DNA from 2 places in the Mycobacterium sp. NGS67 genome. Region 1 is predicted to be linked to the other one. Evidence: predicted binding sites of a transcription regulator. Region 1 holds the regulator's gene; the other holds the start of a gene.
What was found. Region 1 encodes LexA, which represses DNA repair genes until DNA is damaged. Its sites were predicted from a motif close to CGAACANNTGTTCG; they were not measured.
Positions count from the first base shown of each region.

Region 1 (7,801 bases):
TCGGGATCTACTCGATACCGGAGATCTCCTATGTCGGCGCGACCGAGGTGGAACTGACCAAGAACTCGATCCCCTACGAGGTGGGTGTGTGCCGGTACCGCGAGCTGGCCCGCGGTCAGATAGCGGGCGACTCCTACGGCATGCTCAAGCTGCTGGTGTCCACCCGCGACCGCACACTGCTCGGCGCGCACATCTTCGGCACCAGCGCCACCGAGATGGTGCACATCGGACAGGCCGTGATGGGTTGCGGCGGAACCGTCGACTACCTGGTCGACGCCGTGTTCAACTACCCCACGTTCTCGGAGGCCTACAAGGTCGCCGCGCTGGACGTGACCAACAAGATGCGGGCCCTCAGCCAGTTCCTGCGCTGATCAGCACCCGTCGTCGTAATCGGTCGGCGCCGTGTCACCGGCCCCGCCGGTTTCGGCACGGGCCAGCAACTGCGCGGTGCGTTCGTCGAACGGCGACGAGTACGACAGGTCTGCGGTGCAGCCCCCGCCTTCGAAACCGCCGACCACGCCGACGACCGTAGAGCCGTGGACCCAGGGCGCGCCGCTGGTTCCGCCGACCAGCCCCGCGCACGGCAGCGACGGGAAACCGCTCCCGGTGCGGCCCGAAGTGCCCTGGCAACCGACGGGCTCACCACCGGTCCCGGCGGGATAGCCGGTGACGCTTACCCGGGTGCCCGGGGCGGGGTCACTGCCCAAAGTCAGCGCGGCACCGGTCCGGCCTTCCAGCGTGCCGCGGGTGCCGCTTACCCGGGCGAAGGCGTAATCCGCGCGCGGGTCCCGACTGTCGAGCCAGCGCTCGTCGAAGTACACCGCCTCGACCGTCCAGGTGTCGGCGCGCCCGGCCGAACCGCGGAAACCCGGAACGAACGTCGTCTTCGCAGGCCCGAGCAGGCAGTGCGCGGCTGTCAACACAAGGTCACCGCCTTTGGCATGCACCACCGCACCGGTGCAGGTGTGCACGTTGCCGTCGCCCCGGAAAACGGCGCCGACGCGCGGGTCCGGTGTCACGGCTTCGTGGGCAGCGCACGACGCCGAGACCACCGCCAGGCCGACCACGACCGTCATTGCGCGCATGGCGTCCCATCATGCCCGATCGGATTTCTCAGCAAGCGAATAGAAAACCGTCCCAATGCGTTGATGGATGTGCCAGCAAATTGTGGCAGTCACGTCCGCACTTTCTACGGTGGGTGCGGTGTCGATTAGGCGAGACTGGTTAGGGCACCCTAGAGAGACCCATGAGCCCCCCGAAAGGAGGCACACTCATGTCCGATCATCCCGGCGAAGCTCAGGAATACCACCGCGGACAGCCAGGCATGTACGAGCTTGAGTTCCCCGCGCCGCAGTTGTCGGCATCCGATGGCCGCGGCCCGGTTCTGGTGCACGCCTTGGAGGGTTTCTCTGACGCCGGTCACGCGATCCGGCTGGCCGCCGCTCACCTGAAGGCGGCGCTGGACACCGAGCTGGTCGCGTCCTTCGCGATAGACGAACTCCTGGACTACCGGTCCCGGCGGCCGCTGATGACGTTCAAGACCGACCACTTCACCAAGTACGACGATCCCGAACTGAACCTGTATGCGTTGCGCGACAGCGTCGGAACGCCGTTCCTGCTGTTGGCCGGGTTGGAACCGGACCTGAAGTGGGAACGTTTCATCAACGCGGTACGCCTGCTGGCCGAGCGCCTCGGGGTGCGGCAGACGATCGGCCTGGGCACCGTCCCGATGGCCGTTCCGCACACCCGGCCCGTCACGATGACGGCGCACTCCAACAACGCCGAATTGATCGCCGACTTCACGCCGTGGATCTCCGAGATCCAGGTACCGGGCAGCGCGTCGAACCTGCTGGAGTACCGGATGGCGCAACACGGTCACGAGGTGGTCGGATTCACGGTCCACGTCCCGCACTACCTCACCCAGACCGATTACCCCGCCGCGGCGCAGGCCCTGCTGGAGCAGGTGGCCAAGACCGGATCGCTGGACCTGCCGGTGACGGCGCTGACCGAAGCGGCCGCGGAGATCCGGACCAAGATCGACGAACAGGTTCAGGCGAGCGCGGAAGTCGCTCAAGTGGTGAGCGCGCTTGAGCGCCAGTACGATGCGTTCATCGACGCTCAGGAAAACAGATCCCTGCTCGCCCGTGACGAGGATCTACCCAGCGGAGACGAGCTCGGTGCGGAGTTCGAGCGCTTCCTGGCCCAGCAGGCCGAGAAAAAGCATGACGATCACGACCCTGGTTAGCCCCGGACGCCTTTGCAAGGCTCGATGACAAGGTTGGCGACATGACCGTGCGGACGCGCAATCTTCGCCCGGTGCGGGAAGTGACATCCCCGTCGCTGCAGTACCGCACCATCCACGGCTATAAGCGGGCATTCCGCATCGCCGGGTCCGGTCCGGCGATCCTGCTGATCCACGGCATCGGCGACAACTCCACGACCTGGACCGGCGTCCACGCCAAGCTCGCCCAGCGGTTCACGGTCATCGCGCCGGATCTGTTGGGGCACGGCAAGTCTGACAAGCCGCGTGCCGACTACTCGGCGGCGGCGTACGCCAACGGCATGCGTGACCTGCTCAGCGTGCTGGACATCGAACGGGTCACCATCATCGGTCATTCCCTCGGTGGCGGGGTGGCGATGCAGTTCGCCTACCAGTTCCCCCACCTGGTCGAACGGCTGGTCCTGGTCGGCGCCGGCGGCGTCACCAAGGACGTCAACATCGCGCTGCGGTTCGCCTCGTTGCCGATGGGTGCCGAAGCGCTGGCGTTATTGCGGCTGCCCTTGGTGCTGCCCGCGGTCCAGTTGCTGGGCCGGGTGGCCGGTTTGGCCATCGGTTCGACGGCCATCGGCCGGGATCTGCCCAACATGCTGCGGATCCTGGACGACCTGCCGGAACCAACAGCCTCGTCGGCGTTCACCCGCACCCTGCGGGCGGTCGTGGACTGGCGCGGCCAGATCGTCACCATGCTGGACCGATGTTATTTGACCCAGGCCGTCCCCGTGTTGATCATCTGGGGCCGCAGAGATTCGGTCATCCCCGTGCGGCACGCCTACCTGGCGCACGCCGCCATGCCGGGCTCCCAACTCGAAATCTTCGAGGACGCAGCCCATTTCCCGTTTCACGACGACCCGGCCCGGTTCCTCGATCTCGTGCAGAGCTTCATCGACACCACCGCACCCCCCGACCACGACCAGGCCGCGCTGCGCGAACTACTCCGCAGCGGTGGCGGCGAAGCGACGGTCTCCGGGCCCGCCGACACCCGGCTGGCCGTGCTAAACGCCATAGGGGCCGACGAACGCAGCGCCACCTGAATCACGGCCGTCGACGTTGAGGTCTCAGGACTGTCGGCGCAACGTCGCGGACAGGTGGTGCTGGAGGCGTTGGCCGACAGCGGCCATGCGCAGCGAGTAGGACAGCTCGTTGCCGTCGACCCGGACCGACCGGGCCAGTGCCGACACTTCTTTGGCAGTCGGGGTCATTCCGACATCGGTTGTGGCCAAGTCGATTTCGACGACGCCGTCGCGCACCGAGTAGCTGCCGCCTTCGATCTCGGTGATGCCGCTGGGATGGGCAACCACCAGTTCCAGGTGGCCCTGTCGCGGCACTCGAAGATAGCCCGTCTCGGCGTGCAGCGGTTTGCCGTCGGCGACGGCTTTCGTTTTCTGTCCATAGCTCAGGAAAGGCTTGCCCACGTGGGAGAAGACGACCTCTTCGAAGTATTCGAACGACTCGATGGTCGGGTACTCCCCCGCCCCACGCCCCGCCCAGGTACCCAGCAGCGGCGCCAGCGCAGCGACGTCGGGATGAAGTTGGGCGGCCATCGGTCGGAAGACGCCGTTCAGCCCGGGGCCGATACGTTGCGGTGCGCGCGCAGCGCCTCGATCTCGCGTTCGAAATCGTCGGCTGAGGAAAAGGACCGGTACACCGAGGCGAAGCGCAGGTAGGCGACTTCGTCGAGTTCGCGCAACGGACCCAGGATGGCCAGCCCGACCTCATGGCTGGGGACCTCCGGCCCGGCGGCCCGCACCGCGTCTTCCACCTGTTGGGCGAGCAGGTTCAGCGCGTCGTCGTCGACCTGGCGCCCCTGGCAGGCGCGGCGCACACCACTGATCACTTTCTCCCGGCTGAACGGCTCGGTGACGCCGCTGCGCTTGACCACTGCGAGCACCGCGGTCTCGACGGTGGTGAAGCGGCGTCCGCATTCCGGACACGACCGGCGACGGCGAATTGCCTGGCCTTCATCGGTTTCCCGGGAGTCAATGACCCGGGAATCGGGATGCCGGCAGAAAGGGCAGTGCAATGGCCGCTCCTTTGCCACGCCGTGACGTCCGGATAACAGAACACCCCGAGAGTACCCGCGCGACCTGCCGAGCCCGGGTTGCGGCCGGTCAGCCGACCGGTGCGATCAGGGTCTGGCCTGCGGTCACCGCGCTGGAGTCCAGCGCGTTGAGGTCACGGATGCGTTCGACGACGTCGCGCACGGGTGCGCCCGGCGCCACGCGGACCGCGAGATCCTGCAGAGACTCGCCCGGCTCGACCCGCACCACCGCCAGCGCGGCGGGCACCTGCGGCGCCGCCTCGACCGATTCGCCGTGGACCATGCTGCCGAAGTTGGCCATCAGCCCTAACCAGAGGGTGATGACACCGGCGGCCAGGGCCAGCCCGATCGTGGTTGCCACACTGACCGGCCGTCTGCGGTGGACAACGGTCGACCTCGCGACACCGGTGCCGTAGTAGCGCATCGGCGCGCCCGCCGGGCGCGACGGGCCCGGCCTGTTCGACCGTGGCTGACCGGACCGATAGGAGGGAAACTCGCGAATCGGCCTGTTCAGAGGCCTGTTCAACGGGCTCTGCGCGTTGCTGGCGCGATGCGGACCCGCGTAGATGAGTGTCATGCCGTTTCCCTCCGGTCGACTACTTATCGCTCGTGTGTTCGACACTAGTCGCTCATGTGTTCGACAACCGAACATTTGAGCGAGCGTGTCGCACGAGCAAAACCGTAGACCTCACCACCGACAAGTTTTTTGTCGGTGCAACCAGCTGGTGACTTTCAGATACCCGGTACGCGCCGAAGTTACACACTTGTGATTCATTTTGTTTCCGCAGATCGGCGGCCCTCAACGGCGCGACGACACGCCGGTCGAACACATGTTTGATTCTTGGACGGAGTGGGGTTACATTCAGTGCCATGAGCGACAGCAACGACACCCCGGCCGATGCGACGCTGACTGACCGACAGCGAACAATCCTGGACGTCATCCGCGCGTCGGTGACCACCCGCGGATATCCGCCGAGCATCCGGGAGATCGGTGATGCCGTCGGTCTGACGTCGACGTCCTCGGTGGCACACCAACTGCGCACCCTGGAGCGCAAGGGCTACTTGCGGCGGGACCCGAACCGCCCGCGTGCTGTCGACGTGCGCAGCGCCGACGACACGGTGACGCCTCCGCTCACCGATGTAGCGGGTTCGGATGCGTTGCCGGAGCCGACTTTCGTCCCAGTGCTGGGACGCATCGCCGCCGGCGGGCCGATCCTGGCCGAGGAGGCCGTCGAGGACGTCTTCCCCCTACCCCGCGAGCTGGTCGGCGAAGGGACGCTGTTCCTGCTCAAGGTCGTCGGTGAGTCCATGGTCGAAGCCGCCATCTGCGATGGGGACTGGGTGGTGGTGCGCCAGCAGAACGTCGCCGACAACGGCGACATCGTCGCGGCGATGATCGACGGCGAGGCCACCGTCAAGACATTCAAGCGGGCCGGCGGTCAGGTGTGGCTGATGCCGCACAACCCGGCATTCGACCCGATTCCCGGCAACGACGCGATCGTGCTGGGCAAGGTGGTCACCGTCATCCGCAAGGTGTAGCCGCCGGCGTCAGTCGGCCCGGACGAAACCGTTGGCGCGCGCGGCGTCCTCGTTGGCGAACCAGATCTCGGCCAGTGTGTCGTGATAGAGCGCGCTGTTGGGCGTGTAATACAGACCGAACCGGGCGCTGGCCTTGATCGGATAGCCGTCCGGGGCCCGGTAGGGGTCGTCGTCGAGCGGCAGGTGGATCGTCGGACGCACCGCGGCGCTGCCGGCCGGTGCCGCCGCCGGCGCCTCGGCCTGCGGAGCCGCTCCGAACGGCGTGCCGGCTTCGGCGGCGTAGCCGGCCGGGTCCGCGGCCGCATGCCGTCCCGTTCTCGCCTCGGGCACCGGATCGGTGTCCGGTGGCGACGCCAGGTCGGGTGACTCGCCTTCCGCGTCGTCCCTGAGTTCGTCTTGCGGGTAGCGGGCCCCCGCATATTCGTCGAGGTATGGCTCGTCCGGCTCGATTTCCGGGATCTCCGGAACTTCCGGGATTTCCGGCTCTTCCCGGGAGTGCGGCACTTCGGGGACGTCCGCGTCCGGCACGTACGTCGGTGGCGCCGAGAGTTCGGGCACGTAGTCCTCCGGCCCTACCCGTTCCGGAACCCGCGGCTCCTCCTCGAAAGGTTCCCCGTAGCCCTCGTGCGACACCACCGGGATGGGCGTGGTGCCCACCGCGTCGGGGTCCTCGTCGTACTCCTCATACGAGGACGAGTCGTAGCTCTCGTCGGCATCGTGGGTGAATTCGTCGTCGTCGGCGTCCTGCTCGACCGGGAGGACCGCCGTCGCCCCACCCCGGGACCAGCTGACCCGGGCTCCCGAGCCGGCGTCGGGATGGTCCTCGACGTGCTGGTCGTGCTCGTCGGCCGGGGGGAACCGCTCAGAACCGTAATCGATGTCCTCGCGCGGCCAGCGCCCTTCCGCGCCGGGGTCATAGTCCACACCGGCGTTGCGGTCCGGGTCCGGGTCGAAGACGGGTGCATCGGGACCCGCGGCGCGGCGCCTGCGCAGACCCAACACCACCAACACGCACATCAGGACCAGCAACAGCACCGGCACGGCCGCGATCAGCCACCACCAGTGGAAGGTGAACTTCTTGCCCGCCGGGGGTGAGGCCGAATTGCTGGGCTGATTCTGTCCCGAAACCTGGAGTCCGGACAGCAGCGGCGCCAGATTCGCCGGATCGGTGCTGAAGGTGTTCTTGGCGCGGTTCCAGGAGATCTTGCCGCCGGTGAACTTCTGCGACACCACGTCACCGTCCACCGTCTGGTCAGCCACCGGCGCACCGAGTTTGCCGGTGGCGCCCTTGAGCTTGTCCCACGCGGCCTTCATGGCCCCGCGCACGACGAAGGCGCCGTGGTCGGGGGTCCAGAAGATCACCGGCTTGTCCGCCGCGGAGAACGTCGCGACGCGGCTGGCTGGAGTGATCCCGCCGTCTGCCTCGTTGGCGACGGGGAAGCCCAGATCGCTGCTGACCGGCCCGCCCAGCGCCTCATACTTCTGCAGGATCGGTCCCTCGACGGCGTTGGCGCCGGTCGCCGGGCTGAAGAAGATCTTGCCGCCGTTGAAGTCCTGAGCGACGCCGTCGCCGCCGATCGGGTACTGGTTGCCCTTCTTGGCGCCCAGCGGCCCGTTGGCGCCGCCGGCGGCACGCCAGGACATGTTGATGGCGGCGGTGGGGTCGATCGCCACCTGCAGCCCCTTGAGCTGCTCGGCCAGGCCCGGCGGATTGGTGCTGAACTCCTTGGTCTTGCGGTTCCAGGACACCTCACCACCGGTGAACTTCTGCGAAGTCACCTCGGCGTCATAGGTCTCGTCGCCGATCGGGGCGCCCAGCACCCCGCCCGAGCTGCCCAGCTTGTCCCAGGCGGCGTTGAGCGCGCCACGCACCACGAACGCGCCGTGGTCGGGCGTCCAGAAGATCACCGGGTTGTCGCTGGCTGCGAACGTGCTGACGCGGC
Region 1 is NZ_JCALCF010000020.1:41,884-49,684, reverse strand. It holds gene sthA (Si-specific NAD(P)(+) transhydrogenase) at 1-371, shown strand, start outside; gene AC5Y4D_RS18570 (trypsin-like serine peptidase) at 372-1,076, opposite strand; gene AC5Y4D_RS18565 (proteasome assembly chaperone family protein) at 1,274-2,245, shown strand; gene AC5Y4D_RS18560 (alpha/beta fold hydrolase) at 2,287-3,312, shown strand; gene AC5Y4D_RS18555 (peroxynitrite isomerase) at 3,337-3,822, opposite strand; gene nrdR (transcriptional regulator NrdR) at 3,840-4,301, opposite strand; gene AC5Y4D_RS18545 (LysM peptidoglycan-binding domain-containing protein) at 4,390-4,896, opposite strand; gene lexA (transcriptional repressor LexA) at 5,190-5,858, shown strand; gene AC5Y4D_RS18535 (LGFP repeat-containing protein) at 5,868-7,801, opposite strand, start outside.

Region 2 (7,801 bases), on a different contig from region 1:
GCCTCGCGCACCACCTCGCCCAGCGAGCAGATGCTCTGCCCCAGATAACACCCCACCTCGACAAACCGGCTCCCATCGGGAAAATGCGCAACGGCTTCCTCCTGGTGACGACGCCACTGGAACCAGCCGGGAATATCCCGCCAGGAGTGGACGGGCCGATCGAACGCATTTGCCGACGCCATGATCCGAACTTAGCCGCGGCCCTGGACCATCTCGACGAACAACCGGTGCACGCGTCGGTCCCCCGTCACCTCCGGGTGAAACCCCGTCGCCAGCACCGCGCCCTGGCGCACCGCGACAATGTGTCCGGCCGCGCGGGCGAGCACCTGCACGTCGTCCCCGACCCGCTCCACCCACGGCGCCCGGATGAACACCGCGCGGACCGGACCGTCCAGCCCGTCGAACGGAATATCACCTTCGAACGAGTCGACCTGGCGTCCAAACGCGTTGCGCCGCACCGTCATATCGATACCGCGCAACGGCAGCGCCGCGCGCCCGTCGGCGCCCGCGTCCAGGATCTCGCTGGCCAGCAGGATCATCCCGGCACAAGCGCCGTAGGCGGGCAACCCGTCGGCCAGCCGGGCGCGCAGCGGCTCCAGCAGGTCGAAATCGCGCAGCAGATGGCTCATCGCGGTGGACTCCCCGCCGGGGATCACCAATCCGTCCACGGCCTCGAGTTCGGCGCGCCGCCGTACCGTGCTGGCCTCGGCGCCGGCTTCCCGCAGCGCCGCGAGATGCTCGCGGGTGTCGCCCTGCAAGGCCAGCACGCCGACCCGGGGCGCGCTCACGGCTGGTAACCGCGCTTGAAGCGGGTCAGCCCCTCCTGCATCACCGCGGCCACCATCTCGCCGCTCTGATTGAAGATCTTGCCCTGGCACAGCGATCGGCCGCCGCCGGCCGACGGTGAGGACTGGTCGTACAGCAACCATTCGTCGGCACGAAACGCGCGCATGAACCACATGGCGTGGTCCAGCGACGAGACCTGCAGGTGCTCGCGTTCTTGCATGTGCGTGACCTGCGCTGAGCCCAGCAGCGTCAGGTCGCTCATATAGGCCAGCGCGCAGATGTGCAGCACCGGATCGTCGGGCAGCGGGTCTCGGTGCCGAAACCACACCTGCTGCTGAGATGCCTTGCCCGGCAACAGCTTCAACAGGTCACGGGGGACGATGCAGACGTCCCACTCTTCGAACTGCTTGAATCCGGCGTCGTCGAACACCTTGACCGAATCCAGGCCCGGCAGTCCGTCCGGGGGCGGTGCCGCGGGCATCGCGTCCTGGTGGTTGATGCCTTCCTGGTCAGTCTGGAAGGAGGCGCCCATGCTGAAGATGATCTCGCCGTGCTGGATGGCGTTGACCCGCCTCGTAGCAAAGGATCCACCGTCGCGGGTGCGCTCGACGATGAACACCGTGCGCTCCTTGGCGTCCCCGGGCCGCAGGAAATATCCGTGCAGCGAGTGGACCTGGTAGCGCGGGTCGACCGTGCGCACCGCCGACACCAGCGATTGGCCGGCCACGTGCCCGCCGAAAGTGCGCTGCAGGAAACCGGATTCAGGACTGAACACGCTGCCGCGATAGATGTTGACCTCGAGTTGCTCGAGATCGAGGATCTCTTCGATCGCCACGGGATGTTTTTACCAGCCGCGTTGAGCTAGCCGGTGCGGCTCCGCGATCTCCTCGACGTTGATGCCGACCATCGCCTCACCCAGGCCACGCGACACCTTGGCCAGCACGTCGGGGTCGTCGTAGAAGGTGGTGGCCTTGACAATCGCCGCCGCCCGCTGCGCGGGGTCGCCGGACTTGAAGATCCCGGAGCCGACGAACACGCCCTCGGCGCCGAGTTGCATCATCATCGCGGCGTCGGCCGGCGTGGCGATGCCACCGGCGGTGAACAGGGTCACCGGCAGCTTGCCCGCCCGGGCCACCTCGACGACGAGATCATAAGGGGCCTGCAATTCCTTTGCGGCAACGAACAATTCGTCTTCGGACAACGACGTGAGCCGACGGATCTCGCCGCCGATGGCGCGCATGTGCGTGGTGGCATTGGAGACGTCGCCGGTGCCCGCCTCACCCTTGGACCGGATCATGGCCGCACCCTCGGTGATACGCCGTAGCGCCTCACCGAGATTGGTGGCACCGCACACGAACGGCACGGTGAACTGCCACTTGTCGATGTGGTGGGTGTAGTCGGCCGGGGTGAGCACCTCGGACTCGTCGACGTAGTCCACGCCGAGGCTCTGCAGGATCTGCGCCTCGACGAAGTGCCCGATGCGGGCCTTCGCCATCACCGGGATGGTGACCGCGTCGATGATGCCCTCGATCATGTCGGGGTCGCTCATCCGCGACACCCCGCCCTGGGCGCGGATGTCGGCGGGCACCCGTTCCAGTGCCATCACCGCGACGGCGCCGGCGCCTTCGGCGATGCGGGCCTGCTCGGGGGTGACGACGTCCATGATGACGCCGCCCTTGAGCATTTCGGCCATGCCTCGTTTGACGCGGGCGGTACCGGTTTGGGCCCCGTTCTGCTGGGTGTTCACTACGCTCCTCGGCTCTCGACTCGGTGCACCAGTCTAGTGGCCCAGGGCAAATCGGATTTTCCGACGCGTTGACGGAACTGGCGGAGAAGCCACCTGACCCAGCACGCGTGATTGTGGTAGTATCGAACGTATGTTCGAGCAATCGGGTCCGGAGGCTGTCGCCGCGGCGAAGGTGGCGCAGTTCGAGGAGTCGATGGGGGCGGTGTTCGCCCATCGGGAGGCGTTGAGCGAGACCACCGCGGCGTCCACGGCGTGGATGAGCCATATTCAAAACGCCGATCGGCTGATCAACCAGGCCGAGGCCACCCAGCTGGCGGCGATCTGGCAGCTGTTTTGCTATCGGCTCTCCCGTAGCGCCGAAACCCAGGCGTGGGCGATCGACACCACGGCCGCGGTGGCCGCCGAAGTGGCCGCAGGCCTGAAGATCAGCCAGTCCTGGGCCTCGGGCAAAGTCCACTATGCCCGCGCCATGGGGGAACGCCTGCCCCAGACCGCGGCGGTGTTCGAGCGTGGGGACATCGGTTTTTCGGCGTTCGCCACGGTGGTCTCGCGCACCGATCTGATCGAGGACCCCCAGGTGCTGGCCCGGGTGGATGCGTTGGTGGCCGCCAACATCACCCGCTGGCCCGCCCTGAGCGGCTGGCGGCTCTCGGCGCAGGTCGACAAGATCGTGGCCCGTCTCGACCTCGATGCGGTGCGCCGGCGCAAAAAACGCCAGCGCGACCGCGAGATCTACATCGGAGAAGACTTCGAAGGCCTCAGCGACATCCAAGGCCACCTGGCCAGCCCCGATGCCCGCGCCCTGGACGACAAACTGTCCGCGCTGGCGGCCACCGTGTGCTGCCATGACCCGCGCACCCGCACCCAACGCCGCGCCGATGCCATCGGGGCTCTAGCCGCCGGCAACGAGCGCCTGGCCTGCCGCTGTGACCGCCCGGACTGCACCGCGGCCACCCGCCCACCGGCCGGCCCGGTCGTCATCCACGTCATCGCCACCCACGACAGCCTCAACGGCACCGCCGACAACCCGGCGGCGATGATCGGCGCCGAAGGGCTCATCACCCCCGAACTGCTCGCCGAGTTGGCCCAGACCGCCAAACAGGTGCCGCTGATCCACCCCGGGTACTGCGCCCCCGAACCGCACTACCGCCCGTCCAAAGCGTTGGCCGATTTCGTGCGCTGTCGCGACCTGACGTGCCGCTGGCCGGGTTGCGATGTTCCCGCCACCCAGTGTGATCTGGATCACACGATCCCGTGGTCGCAAGGCGGGCCCACCCACGCGGCCAACACCAAGTGCTACTGCCGTACCCACCATTTGGTCAAAACCTTCTGGGGCTGGACGGAAAAGCAACTGGCCGACGGCACCCTGATCCTGACCTCCCCCGCCGGAGACACCCACGTCACCACCCCCGGCAGCGCCCTGCTGTTCCCCAGCCTGTGCACCGCCGTCGGCGGCATGCCCACCCCCGAAACCATTGCGCCCCAAGACCACTGCGCCCAACGCGGCGCGATGATGCCCAAACGCCGCCGCACCCGCGCCCAAAACCGCGCTCAGCGCGTCACCGCCGAACGCCGACACAACCACCAAGCCCGCATGGCCAACCGCCACGCCAGCGTCACCGGCTGGACCGACACCAGCCCACCACCAGGCCCCGACGACGAACCCCCACCCTTCTAGGTGGGCCAGGCACTCGCGGTGGTCCGGTAGTTGCCGTTAGGTCCGCTGCAGAAGTCCGAGTTGCTACCTGCCAACAGCACGAAATAGCCTTCGCCGCGCTTGATGTCGCTGTAGGGCGGGTAACTCCAGCCGCTGTTGCACATCGACGTCGGGGTGCCCACCGTCGCCCTACGCCAACTGTTCTTGACGCACGCCTTCAGCGCTTCACCGTCGGACACGCTGCTTTTGGCGATCACCAGCATGCCGCCACCCCAGTTGCCGTCGGCCCGACGATAGGCCCGCGCCCCGAACCCGGTCCCGTTCACCTGACAACCCAGCGACCGCTGCAACGGCTGAAACACCGTCGCGACGTCGCGGTTGGCCACACCCGAAGCGGCCGTGATGAATGCCGCCGCGTCGTTACCGTCGACCTCTTGGATATTGGCGTCGTGAAAGCTGTACAGCTGCTGCGCAATTGCGGCGTTGGCGCCACCGCCCACCACGGGTCCGCTGCCGGTCGAAGTCATGGTCGGCAGCGCCGGGTCGGCTTGTGCCGTGGGGCACAAGATCACCGAGAAGGCGGCCAGGGCAGCGCTCAACAGAACTCTCATCAGCTACCCCTCTACCGGAACGCGCCCACGCCGGTGAACGCCTGGCCGAGCACCAGTTGGTGCATCTCCGGAGTTCCCTCATAGGTCAACACCGACTCCAGGTTCACCATATGCCGGATCACCGGGTACTCCAGCGATATTCCGTTGCCGCCCAATATCGTTCGTGCCGTCCGGCAGATCTCGATGGCCTCGCGGGTGTTGTTGAGCTTGCCGAAGCTGACCTGTTCGGGACGCAGACCCACACTGTCCTTGAGCCGGCCCAGATGCAGCGACAGCAACTGTCCCTTGTGCAGTTCGACCGCCATGTCGACCAGCTTGGCCTGGGTCAACTGGAACCCGGCGATCGGGCGGCCGAACTGGGTGCGCTGCGACGCGTAGTCCAGCGCGGACTGCCACGCCGAGCGTGCCGCGCCCATTGAGCCCCAGACGATTCCGTAGCGCGCCTCCGACAGACACGCCAGCGGGCCGCGCAGTCCGGTCGCCCCGGGCAGCACGGCGTCCTCGGGCAACCGGACGTCGTCGAGCACCAACTCGCTGGTAATCGAGGCGCGCAGCGACAGCTTGTGATGGATGGTGTTCGCGGAGAAGCCGGGCGTGTCGGTGGGGACGACGAAGCCGCGCACGCCGTCGTCCGTCGCGGCCCACACCACGGCGACGTCGGCGATAGAACCATTGGTGATCCACATCTTGCGCCCGTTGAGCACCCAGTCCGACCCGTCACGCCGGGCCCGGGTCGTCATCGCGGCCGGGTCGGAGCCGGCGTCGGGCTCGGTCAACCCGAAACAGCCGATCAGCTCACCTGCCGCCATACCCGGCAGCCACTGCTGCTTCTGCTCCTCGGACCCGTTGTTCCAGATCGCGAACATCGCCAGCGAACCCTGCACCGACACCAGCGACCGGATACCGGAGTCGGCCGCCTCCAGTTCCAGGCAGGCCAGCCCGTAGTGCACCGCCGACGCCCCGCCGCACCCGTAGCCCTCCAGATGCATTCCCAACAGCCCTAATTCGCCGAACTGCTTGGCCAGGTCCCGCGCCACCGGCAGGTCGCCGTCCTCGAACCATTCCGCCACGTGCGGGGTGACGTGCTCGGCGCAGAAGGCCCGCACCGTGTCCCGTACGGCGATCTCGTCGCTGGACAACGACGCGTCCAGACCCAGCGGGTCGTAGGGATCAAAGGTCGGCGGCGCGTCTGTGTTCATCCCTCAATCCTGCCCGGGACCGGTAGTCTCGCTGCATGCAACCACGTCGTGGGCCGGCCTGGCTGGGCGTAGACGTCGTGGCGATCCTTGCTTTCTGTGCCCTCGGCCGCCGTAGCCACGATGAAGGCGTCAGCGTCGGCGGGTTGGCGGAGACGGCGTGGCCGTTTCTGAGCGGCACCGCCATCGGGTGGCTGGCGTCGCGCGCGTGGCGGCGGCCCACCGACGTGGCGCCGACCGGGGTGATCGTCTGGCTATCCACCGTGGTGACCGGCATGGCGCTGCGCAAAGCCAGTTCGGCCAGCGTCGCCGGGGCATTCGTGGCGGTCGCCTCGACGGTGACCGCGATGTTCCTGCTCGGATGGCGAGCCGCCCTCAAAGCACTGGACGGCTGACAGGCCGGACACGTGGTACGCGAGGACGGCGACACCTGGGATCTGTTCACCGGCGTCGGAATGACCGCGACGTTCGGCGCGACCGCCCGCGCGGTCGCCACCAACAAGGGGCTGATCAACGATCCGTTCGCCGCTCCGCTGGTCCGCGCCGCCGGGGTGGAGTACTTCATCCGACTGATCGACGACGAGCAGTACGCGGCCGACGGCGGCGACAATCCGATGATGTCGGGGATGATCAACATTCTCGGGGTGCACGGCCGGTTCCTGGACGAGTTCCTCACCAGCGGCGCCCGGGCCGGAATTCGGCAGGCGGTGAACCTGGGCTGCGGGCTGGATTCCCGCGCGTACCGGCTCTGGTGGCCGGCCGGGACGCGGATGTACGAACTCGACCAGCCCGATGTGGTCGACTTCAAGGTGCGGGTATTGCGCGACCTGGGTGCCAAGCTGAGCGCGCATCGGTGCGCGGTGGGTGTCGACCTGCGCGCAGATTGGCTGACGGCGCTGCGTCGTGCCGGCTTCGATCCGGCCCAGCCCACCATGTGGATCGCGGAGAACCTGCTGGTCGGTTATCTGCCGCCCGATGCGCAGGATCGCCTGCTTCGTGACGTCAGCGCGGTCAGCGCCCCGGGTAGCTGGTTCGCCGCGGATTACCTGCCGTGGACCCCCATGCAGCTGCAGGAAGGGCGGGCCTTCATCGACCAGTGGCGCGGCCAGGGCTTGGACGTCGACCTGACCAAGTTGACGTACAACGCCGAGTTCCATTCCACCCCGGAGAACCTGGCCGCCCGGGGCTGGCAGGTCACCGACCGCAGCATCCTCGAGTTGGTCGCCGCCATCGGATTGGCGGGTCGTCGGCGCATGAGCCCGCACGATGTCGCCGTCAGCCCGCGATACCTCACCGGAATGCTTCCAGCCGACGCGCGTTAGACAGTTACGTGATGTCCACACCTTCGGCGCTGCGTTTCGTGCCTGTCGCGCTGAGCGATCCGCTGGCGCAGCCGCTGCTGGACGAGCTGGCCGACGAGTACGCCGACCGGTACGGCGGAGAGCGGCGTCGCTACCGCGACTGGCTGGTCGACGGCCCGGACGGGGAGTTCGCGGCGCCGCACGGCGGCATGCTGATCGGCATGGTCGACGCGCAGCCCGTGACCGGAGGCGCATTCTGCCGCTATGACGACGAGACCGCCGAGATCAAGCGCGTCTGGACGCACCGCGACCATCGCCGCCGCGGGTACGCCGCCGCGCTGGTCGCCGCGCTGGAAGCCGGAGCCGCCGCCAGCGGCTATCGGCGGGTCTACCTGATCACCGGCGACCGTCAACCCGAGGCCGTGCAGCTGTACCGTTCGACCGGATACACCCAGCTGGCCGAACCGCTGCCGACCCGGGGCCCGGTGCTGCCGATCGCCTTC
Region 2 is NZ_JCALCF010000009.1:180,369-188,169, reverse strand. It holds gene AC5Y4D_RS11330 (class I SAM-dependent methyltransferase) at 1-182, opposite strand, end outside; gene pdxT (pyridoxal 5'-phosphate synthase glutaminase subunit PdxT) at 192-788, opposite strand; gene tesB (acyl-CoA thioesterase II) at 785-1,621, opposite strand; gene pdxS (pyridoxal 5'-phosphate synthase lyase subunit PdxS) at 1,631-2,533, opposite strand; gene AC5Y4D_RS11310 (HNH endonuclease signature motif containing protein) at 2,727-4,211, shown strand; gene AC5Y4D_RS11305 (hypothetical protein) at 4,208-4,801, opposite strand; gene AC5Y4D_RS11300 (acyl-CoA dehydrogenase) at 4,813-6,000, opposite strand; gene AC5Y4D_RS11295 (DUF3054 domain-containing protein) at 6,036-6,392, shown strand; gene AC5Y4D_RS11290 (SAM-dependent methyltransferase) at 6,453-7,319, shown strand; gene AC5Y4D_RS11285 (GNAT family N-acetyltransferase) at 7,331-7,801, shown strand, end outside.
Region 2: the regulator LexA is predicted to act here: its motif matches at 2,657-2,670, upstream of AC5Y4D_RS11310 (HNH endonuclease signature motif containing protein).